DNA from 2 places in the Pseudomonas sp. GW821-FHT01A09 genome. Region 1 is predicted to be linked to the other one. Evidence: predicted binding sites of a transcription regulator. Region 1 holds the regulator's gene; the other holds the start of a gene.
What was found. The regulator FliA, encoded in region 1, starts transcription of late flagellar genes. The targets are predictions, from matches to a motif close to CTAAAGTTTNNNNNNNNNNNGCCGNTAA.
Positions count from the first base shown of each region.

Region 2: AC3WJP_RS27990 (methyl-accepting chemotaxis protein) is a predicted target of FliA. The motif match lies at 2,475-2,502, and genes of this name have one in related genera.

Region 1 is NZ_JBYSWB010000007.1:78,728-83,583, forward strand. Features, by position in the region: gene flhA (flagellar biosynthesis protein FlhA) at 1-111, shown strand, start outside; gene flhF (flagellar biosynthesis GTPase FlhF) at 124-1,446, shown strand; gene fleN (flagellar synthesis regulator FleN) at 1,568-2,401, shown strand; gene fliA (RNA polymerase sigma factor FliA) at 2,398-3,141, shown strand; gene AC3WJP_RS10745 (chemotaxis response regulator CheY) at 3,355-3,729, shown strand; gene AC3WJP_RS10750 (protein phosphatase CheZ) at 3,752-4,537, shown strand; gene AC3WJP_RS10755 (chemotaxis protein CheA) at 4,583-4,856, shown strand, end outside.
Region 2 is NZ_JBYSWB010000047.1:4,099-8,954, reverse strand. Features, by position in the region: gene AC3WJP_RS28005 (hypothetical protein) at 60-518, opposite strand; tRNA gene AC3WJP_RS28000 (tRNA-Met) at 652-728, opposite strand; gene AC3WJP_RS27995 (NCS2 family permease) at 841-2,136, opposite strand; gene AC3WJP_RS27990 (methyl-accepting chemotaxis protein) at 2,599-4,656, shown strand.

The sequences.
Region 1 (4,856 bases):
TTGTCGCGCTTTGGCCGGTTGGCGGTGCCGAATTTACATGTACTGGCGTATCAGGAAATTCCTGACAACAAGCAAGTTACGATCGTCGCGACAGTAGGGCCCAACGGCTGAGGGTGATGGGTTATGCAAGTTAAGCGTTTTTTCGCAGCCGATATGCGTCAGGCCATGAAACTGGTCCGCGACGAGCTGGGCGCCGAAGCCGCGATCATCGGCAACCGTCGGATTGCCGGCGGTGTGGAACTGACTGCCGCGCTGGACTACAAGCTCTCGGCGCTGGCGCCGCGGGTGCCTAACGTCGAGCTCGAAGACGAGCTGCGCAAGACCCAGTCGCGCATCGTCACCGCCCAGGCCGAACTCGGCCAGCGCGGCGACAGCGTCGCGCACACCAATCGCCAGCTGTTCGCCGGCCTGCCGCTGACCGCCGCCGAGCCCCTGATCGAACCACGCTTCGAAGAGCCGGCGCGTCCGGCAGCGCCTGCGGCACCGGCCCAGCCTGGCGTCGACCAGCGTCTGTTCGACTCCATGCGTTCGGAGCTCAACGGCCTGCGTGAACTGCTTGAAGTGCAACTCGGCTCGCTGGCCTGGACCCAGCTGCAGGGCAGCCGCCCGCAGCAGGCCAACCTGTGGCGCCGCCTGCAGCGCATCGGCCTCAGCGGTCCGCTGTCGCGCGACCTGCTGGCCCTCACCGGCGACATCGAAGAACCGCGTCAAGCCTGGCGCATGCTGCTCGCGCACCTGACCCGGATGATCGTCACCCCGGAGGTCGAGCCGCTCGAAGAGGGCGGTGTGATCGCCATGGTCGGCCCGGCCGGCATGGGCAAGACCACCACTCTGGCCAAGCTGGCCGCACGTTACGTGCTCAAGTACGGCGCGCAGAACATCGCGCTGGTGAGCATGGACAGTTTTCGTATCGGTGCCCAGGAGCAACTCAAGACCCTGGGGCGGATTCTCAATGTCTCGGTCACCCACGTCGACCCCGGCCAGTCCCTGGGTCAGGCGCTGGAGCCGCTGTTGCGCAAGCGCGTGGTGTTGATCGATACCGCCGGCCTGCAAGCCAGCGATCCGGCCCTGCGCCTGCAACTGGAGAGTCTGGCCGGTCGTGGCATCAAGGCGCGCAACTACCTGGTCCTGGCCACCACCAGCCAGAAGCAGGTACTGACCGCGGCCTATCACAGTTACAAGCGTTGTGGCCTGTCGGGCTGCATCCTCACCAAGCTGGACGAAAGCGCCAGCCTGGGCGAGGTGTTGAGCCTGGCCATCCACCACGCCCTGCCCGTGGCCTATCTGACCGATGGCCCGCGCATTCCGGACGACCTGCATCTGCCGCGCAAACATCAATTGGTCACCCGCGCGGTGAACATGCAACTGCAAGAGGAGCCCAGCGAAGAGGCCATGGCCGATATGTTCGCTGATCTCTACCACAGCCCTGGCAAGCGCGCGGGCTGAGGGAAACAAACAATGAAAACGTTGCAATCCACCTGCATCGATGGTCTGCCAGGCAATCTTCAGAAGATGAAGCGCAGTCAGTCGTGTGGCCTCGGTCTAAGTGACAAGGTAAAGAACGAACATGGGTAGCATGCATCCCGTACAGGTGATCGCCGTAACCGGCGGTAAAGGTGGCGTCGGCAAGACCAACGTGTCAGTGAACCTTTCACTGGCGCTGGCGGAACTTGGCCGCAGAGTCATGTTGATGGACGCCGACCTCGGTCTGGCCAACGTCGACGTGTTGCTCGGCCTGACGCCTAAACGCACCCTGGCTGACGTCATTGAAGGGCGCTGCGAGCTGCGTGACGTGCTCCTGCAGGGGCCCGGCGGGATCCGTATCGTGCCGGCCGCCTCCGGGACCCAGAGCATGGTGCACCTGACGCCCGCCCAGCATGCCGGCTTGATCCAGGCCTTCAGCGACATCGGCGACAACCTCGATGTGCTGGTGATCGATACCGCCGCCGGCATCGGCGACTCGGTGGTCAGCTTCGTGCGCGCAGCCCAGGAAGTGCTGCTGGTGGTGTGCGACGAGCCGACCTCGATCACCGACGCCTACGCGCTGATCAAGCTGCTCAACCGCGACTACGGCATGAACCGCTTCCGGGTCCTGGCCAACATGGCCCAGAGCCCGCAGGAAGGCCGCAATCTGTTCGCCAAGCTGACCAAGGTGACCGACCGCTTCCTCGACGTGGCCCTGCAGTACGTGGGCGCCGTGCCGTACGACGAATCGGTGCGCAAGGCTGTGCAGAAACAACGTGCCGTCTACGAGGCCTTCCCGCGCTCCAAATGCGCGCTGGCCTTCAAGGCGATCGCCCAAAAGGTCGACACCTGGCCGTTGCCCGCCAATCCACGCGGGCACCTGGAGTTCTTCGTCGAACGTTTGGTTCAGCAAACCAGTGCGGGACCTGTCTCATGAGCGCAAGCGGATATCGGATGTACAACAAGGCCTCGCGCGAGTCTCAGCAGTATCAGCTGATCGAGACCTACGCACCGCTGGTCAAGCGTATTGCCTACCACCTGCTGGCGCGTCTGCCGGCCAGTGTGCAGGTCGAGGACCTGATCCAGGCCGGGATGATCGGCCTGCTCGAAGTCTCGACCAAATACGACTCCAGCAAGGGCGCCAGTTTCGAGACCTACGCCGGTATCCGCATCCGTGGCGCCATGCTCGACGAGGTGCGCAAAGGTGACTGGGCACCGCGTTCGGTGCATCGCAATACCCGCATGGTCAGTGATGCCATTCGCGCTATCGAAGCAAAAACTGGCCGCGACGCTAAAGATCACGAGGTTGCGGCCGAACTCCAGATGAGTCTGGATGATTATTACGGGATTCTGAACGATACCTTGGGCAGTCGCCTGTTCAGCTTCGACGACCTGCTGCAGGACGGTGAGCATGAAGGGCTGCACGAGGAGGGCGCCAGCGGTAGCCCCGAGCCATCGCGCGGCCTGGAAGACGAGCGCTTCCAGGCGGCCTTGGCCGATGCCATCGCCAACCTGCCTGAACGGGAAAAACTGGTGCTGTCGCTGTACTACGACGAGGAACTGAACCTCAAGGAGATCGGCGAAGTGCTGGGGGTCAGCGAATCGCGGGTCAGCCAGTTGCACAGCCAGTGCGCGGCGCGTCTGCGCAGTCGCCTGGGTGAGTGGCGGGCAAGGTAAACAAGCAGTTGGGCCGTAATTGAACAACGCGATACCTGTGGTGAGGGGGCTTGCTCCCGAGAGGCCCGAACTGAAACACCGCGGTGAGTCAGCAATGGCCCCTCGGGAGCAAGCCCCCTCACCACTTGCTACACACATAACTGGTTTTGATTGATCGCGCACCCAGGTGCTGGGTGCGTTAAAGACTGCTTGGAGGTCTACTTGGACAAGAACATGAAAATCCTCATCGTCGACGACTTTTCGACGATGCGGCGGATCATCAAGAACCTGCTGCGCGACCTGGGGTTCACCAATACCTCGGAAGCCGACGACGGCGTTACCGCGTTGCCGATGCTGCAAAGCGGCGCCTTCGACTTCCTGGTGACCGACTGGAACATGCCCGGCATGTCCGGCATCGACCTGCTGCGTCAGGTTCGCGCCGATGACCGTCTCAAAAGCCTCCCAGTATTGATGGTGACGGCCGAAGCAAAGCGTGAACAGATCATCGAAGCTGCCCAGGCCGGCGTGAACGGCTATGTGGTCAAGCCTTTCACTGCGCAAGTGTTGAAAGAAAAAATCGAGAAGATCTTCGAGCGCGTCAACAGCTGAATGACGCCACGGGGGCAGCAGTATGGACAAGCAATCCAGTTTGGGTGACTTCGAGTCGACCCTGAAAAAGAATGCCCAGGAGTTGGTCGAACGCCTGGAACAAGGCAAGTTCGGCGAAGCCGTGCAGCTGATCCACGAATTGAACCAGACCCGTGATCGCGGCCTGTACCAGGAGATCGGCAAGCTCACCCGTGAGCTGCACAGTGCAATCGTAGACTTCCAGATCGACCCGAACATGCCACAGGCCAAAGAGGTGTCGCAGATAACCGACGCCACCGAACGCCTCTCCTACGTGGTGCGTCTCACCGATGCCGCCGCCAACCGCACCATGGACCTGGTGGAGGAGAGCACGCCGGTACTGGGGTCGCTCGCCGACGATGCCGCCAGCCTGCGCCAGGACTGGCAGCGCTTCCAGCGTCGCGAAACGTCGCCCGACGAGTTTCGCGAGCTGGTCAAGCGTGTCGACGGCTTCCTGACTCGCAGCGAAGCCGATGCGAAGCAGGTGTCGGGGCACCTCAACGACATATTGCTGGCCCAGGATTTCCAGGACCTTACCGGTCAGGTGATCAAGCGGGTCACGCAAATGGTCACTGAAGTCGAAAGCAATTTGCTCAAACTGGTGCTCATGGCCAGTCAGGTTGACCGTTTCGCTGGGATCCAACACGACCATCAGCAGCTGCGCGACGAAAAAGATAAAGAAAAACATCCCACCAGGGGTGAAGGTCCGCAGATTCATGCCGATAAACGTGAAGACGTCGTATCCGGACAGGATGACGTCGACGATCTGCTGTCCAGCCTGGGTTTCTAGTTTCCAGAAACTGATGACGGTTAACGATTTCCAGGGAGCACCCACATGAGCTTCGGCGCCGATGAAGAAATCCTTCAGGATTTCCTGGTAGAGGCCGGCGAGATCCTCGAGCAACTCTCCGAACAACTGGTAGAGCTCGAGAGCCGGCCAGATGACGCGGACTTGCTCAATGCAATCTTTCGCGGATTCCACACTGTAAAAGGCGGCGCCGGCTTCCTCCAGCTCAATGAGCTGGTCGAATGCTGTCACATCGCCGAAAACGTCTTCGACATCCTGCGCAAGGGTGAGCGGCGCGTTGACTCGGAACTGATGGACGTGG
Region 2 (4,856 bases), on a different contig from region 1:
ATGTGACAATCAGGCGACAGCGCTGTGAAGAGCATTTTTGCGTGGCTTGCCGACCGGGTTCAAGTTAACAAGGCCCGCAGGGCGGCACTCAATGCCGCCGAGGAGATCGCGCCTATGACAATGGCGCCGCCGAAGTATTTGGCCAGGGTCAGCTTCAAGCCGTGGATGTCCTCTGAGACGGCTTTGGCATCGGATTTAATGCTGGCGATATCGTTTTCGATGCGTGCAAAACGTGCCTCCGAGGTCGTTTCGAATGCTCTATCGCGTTCGGCTTGAGCTCTCAAGAAGCCGTTAAAACGCTCATCCCATGCCTTGTCCCTCAGGGCCTGTTCGCCCAGGAAGGTTTCGTGGCGCATATCCAGCTCTCGTTTCAGCGCTTCGTCACGTACGTCCAGTTCCCGCTTCAGCGCGTCATCGCGCATACCGAGTTCACGTCTGAGGGCGTCGTCGCGTAATTGCAGTTCTTGGCGGTAATCAAAAGTTGTCATGGTTTTCTTCACGAATCTGGCAGTCAGCATGAAGGATAGCGTGGCGCTAGACGGGTGGGGATAGGACGATTCCAACAGGGCTGTAGGACGCTACCCAATCGCAGACGAAAAATATCGCAGACGAAAAAAAGGGCCTACCTTGCGGTAAGCCCTTTTTAGTACTTGGTGGCTACACAGGGACTTGAACCCCGGACCCCAGCATTATGAATGCTATGCTCTAACCAACTGAGCTATGTAGCCAAGTGGCGCGCATTATTCCCCTGGACGGGGGAGGTGTCAAGCGTCATTGCGAAATTATTTTCACTCCCGCCTAAACCTAACCCCTTGATTGCTATGCCAATGGCTCTGCGCATCAGGCGTTGAACCAGCCCAGCTTGATCACGAACAGGATCGACAGAATTACCAATGCCGGGTTGAGCTCGCGGCCGCGGCCGGAGATGAGCTTGATGGCGGTCCAGGCGATAAAGCCGAAAGCGATGCCGTTGGCGATCGAGTAGGTAAATGGCATGGCCAGCGCCGTGACGACCACCGGTGCCGCTTCGGTGATGTCATCCCAGTTGATCTCGGCCAGGCCCGAGCACATCAGCACCGCCACGAACAACAGCGCTGGCGCAGTGGCATAGGCCGGCACGCTGCCGGCCAGCGGAGCGAAGAACAACGCCAGCAGGAACAGCACCGCAACCACCACCGCGGTCAGCCCAGTACGGCCCCCGGCGCTGACGCCCGCTGCCGACTCGATGTAGCTGGTGGTCGTCGACGTGCCCAGCAGCGAACCGGCCATGGCTGCGGTGCTGTCGGCGATCAGGGCGCGGCCCATCTTCGGCATATGGCCGTCCTTGCCCATCAGGCCGGCGCGCTTGGCCACACCGATCAGGGTGCCGGAGTTGTCGAACAGGTCGACGAACAGAAAGGCGAAGATCACGCTCACCAGACCGATGTCCAGTGCGCCCTTGATGTCCAGCTGCAGGAAGGTCGGCAGCAGCGATGGTGGCATGGAGACGATGCCGCCGAAGGGGCTGAAGCCGCCGACGATGGACACGATGGTCACCGCCAGAATGCCGATCAACACGGCACCTCGGACCTTCAGTGCCTCGAGGCCGACGATCAGGAAGAAACCCAGAATCGCCAGCACCGGCCCTGGCGCCTTGAGATCGCCGAGGCCGACCATGGTCGCCGGGTTGCCCACGACGATCCCGGCCTCATGCAACCCGATCAGCGCCAGAAACAGGCCGATACCGGCCGCGATGCCCGAGCGCAGGGGCAGTGGGATGCTGTTGACGATCCACTCGCGGATGCGAAAGATCGACAGCACAAAGAAGCACACCGCCGAGATGAACACCGCCCCCAGCGCCACCTGCCAGGTATGGCCCATGTGCAGAACCACGGTATAGGTGAAGAAGGCGTTCAAGCCCATGCCCGGTGCCAGTGCGATCGGGTAGTTGGCGATGATCCCCATGACTGCCGAGCCGATGGCCGCAGCCAGGCAGGTGGCCACGAACACGGCGCCTTTGTCCATGCCGGTCTCGCCGAGGATGCTCGGGTTGACGAAGAGGATGTAGGCCATGGCCAGGAACGTGGTCACGCCCGCCAGGATTTCGGTGCGCACCGTGGTGTCATGCGCCTTGAGTTTGAACAGCGTATCCAGCATGGAGCTCCCCGGGGGTGCGCTGAGGCACCGAAGTTAGGCTGATAAAAGTTGACCGGGTGGTTAACTTAATGGTCGCCGTGCTAAAGCAGGAAGCGGGCCAGCGCCCGTGATTGTTGGATGAAAGATGCGTCTGTGCAATGGAGCGGTCAGATCGACAACGGGACAGACCATTAAATACCTGACTTGCAGGTCAAGAGCGCTATCTGTCATTCAAATTGTCTGCGCTGCCCATCCACCATTCGTTCAGCCAAGCCGCGCCCTGAAAAGAGGCACCCTCCATGCGGGGGCCGCCGGTTTTGGTGCGCTATTGACTAAAATCGCGGATTGGCACCGGTGCCCTCAATCTGTGGCGGCACGTGCCGATAGATGGGTAGCACCGGTGGAGTGAATCTTGCTTTGCCTTGATGGCACTGTGCTAGTTAAGTGGGTGCAATCGCTTTTGGTCCAGTGGAGAATTCGGACATGCAAACCCTTCTATCCCCCGGCATTCGTCTGCTCGGGCGGTTCCAGTTCGCGCGCAAGTTCCAGCTGCTGTTTCTGCTGTTCATGCTGCCGTTGGCCGGCAGTCTGTGGTTGCTGGGGCAGGACTTTCGCTCGCGGCTTGGCGTCATTGCCGGTCAGCGCACAGGGGTGGAGCAACTGCTGGCGCTGGAATCGCTGGACGATCAACTGATCGCCCAGCGTAACCGCGCGGCCCGCTGGAAGGCCGTGGACATTCTCCACAACCCGACCGCCCAGGCGCAGCAGGCGATGAACGCGCTCAGCGCCGCCAACCCCGCCCTGCAAGCGGCGGTGACCGAGCTGGGGCAGGCCCTGAAGCGCAGCGGCGCAAGTGGTGATGCACTCAAGCGCTTCGACAAACTCAAAGCCGCGACTGCCGGTATCGACCTCGACAGCCTGCGCAGCATCGGTTGGTGGCCAGACGGCTACGAACGCTTCACCAGCGCCTCGGCGGCCCTGCAGAGCGTGCGCGATCAGTTGGCCATGGACAGTGGCCTTATCCTCGATCCATGGATGGAGACCTACCTGCTGATGCAACTGTCGACGCAGCAGGTCCCGGACCTGATCGAACGGGTAGGGCGTATTGCGAGCGTCGGCGAGGCGTCGGTGGTAGCCGGGCAGTTCAGCTTGCAGAGCCGCTTGCAGATGCGCGACCTGCGTAACCGCATCGGCGATTCCCGCGAAGAGATGGTCAAGGCTGGTGCCTCGTTGCAGAACCGTCTGCCGCCGGGCTTTGCCGCCTGGGCCAATCAGTACGACAAGACCCTGCAGCGCCTCGACGCCGAACTCAAGCATCTGGACGACGGCTTGTTCTCGGGCGATCTGAAGCTGGGCGCCGGGGAGTTCGAGCAAAGCATGGATGGTCTGCTGGCCGAGCTGTCGGCATTGCGCCGCCAATCACTGGTATCGCTGGACAGCCGCCTAAGCTATCACCGCGGCCAGACGGTCAACCAATTCCTGCCCGTGGCGGCCACCTTCGCGGTGATGCTGCTGCTCGCGCTGTATCTGTTCGCTTGCCTGCAGGCATCCATTCGCCTCAGCGCGCGGGGCATCACCACCCTGGCTGAATCGTTGCGCGACGGCAATCTGTGCGTGCAAGTGGCCGTGAGCGGTCGCGATGAGCTGGCGGCGATCAGCACCGCGCTCAACGTTGCCGTGGTGCAACTGCGCACCAGCCTGCAAGGGGTCGATCACGAGACCTCCCAGCTCAGCGGGGCGGTACAGACCTTGGGCGATCATTCCAGCGGCACTCTGGTGGACGTCGAAGCGCAGCAGTTGCAGATCAGCCAGATCGCGACCGCGGCCACGCAACTGGCGGCCACCTCCCAGGGCGTGGCCAGGAGTTGCGAGCAGGCCTCGGGCAGCGCCCAGCACACCCGGCAGATTGCCGAGGACAGCAGCCGGGACAGCCAGCGCACCACTGCCAGCATTCAACAGTTGAATTTGCGCCTCGGCGAAACCGCGTCGGCCCTGGGTCGGGTCAGCGAGCAAGGCCAGCAGATCCAGTCGGTGGTCGATACCATTCGTGGCATCGCCGAGCAGACCAACCTGCTGGCGCTCAACGCTGCCATCGAGGCTGCCCGTGCCGGTGAGCAGGGCCGTGGTTTCGCCGTGGTCGCCGACGAGGTGCGCAGCCTGTCGCAGCGCACCCAGGCGTCCACTGCGCAGATCGCCGGTACCGTGGACAGCTTGCGCACCACTGTCAAACAGGCCGTGGACCTGATGGAGAGTGCTTGCGGCCAGGCGCAGTCCGATGCCGCCGCGGTGACCGGTCTGGGCCAAAGTCTGGGGGCGATCGCCAGCGCCGTGCAGGGCGTGACCGACACCCTGGCGCAGATCGCCACGGCAGTGGAGGAGCAAGCCAGCGTCGCGGACGAAGTCAGCAGCAACATCCAGCAAGTCGATCAGGCCGCCGGGCGCTTGCTAGAAGGCGCGCGCGCGGTGAACAGCGCCGCCGATCAGTTGAGCAGCGGCAGCCGTGCGTTGAGCAGCAATACGGCGCGTTTCAATCTGGTTTGAGGGTTGGCTGGGCGGGCCTCTTCGCGGGCAAGCCTTGCTCCTACAGGGTCGACTGGGGTCTAGTCATACACCGGTGGGGCCTTGCTCCCACAGTGTCGACTGGGCTCAAGTCATACACCGGTGGGAGCAAAGCTTGCTCGCGAAGGGGCCCGTAAGCCGACTTCATGATCCCCCGTGAAACTTGGCATCCCATGTCACAA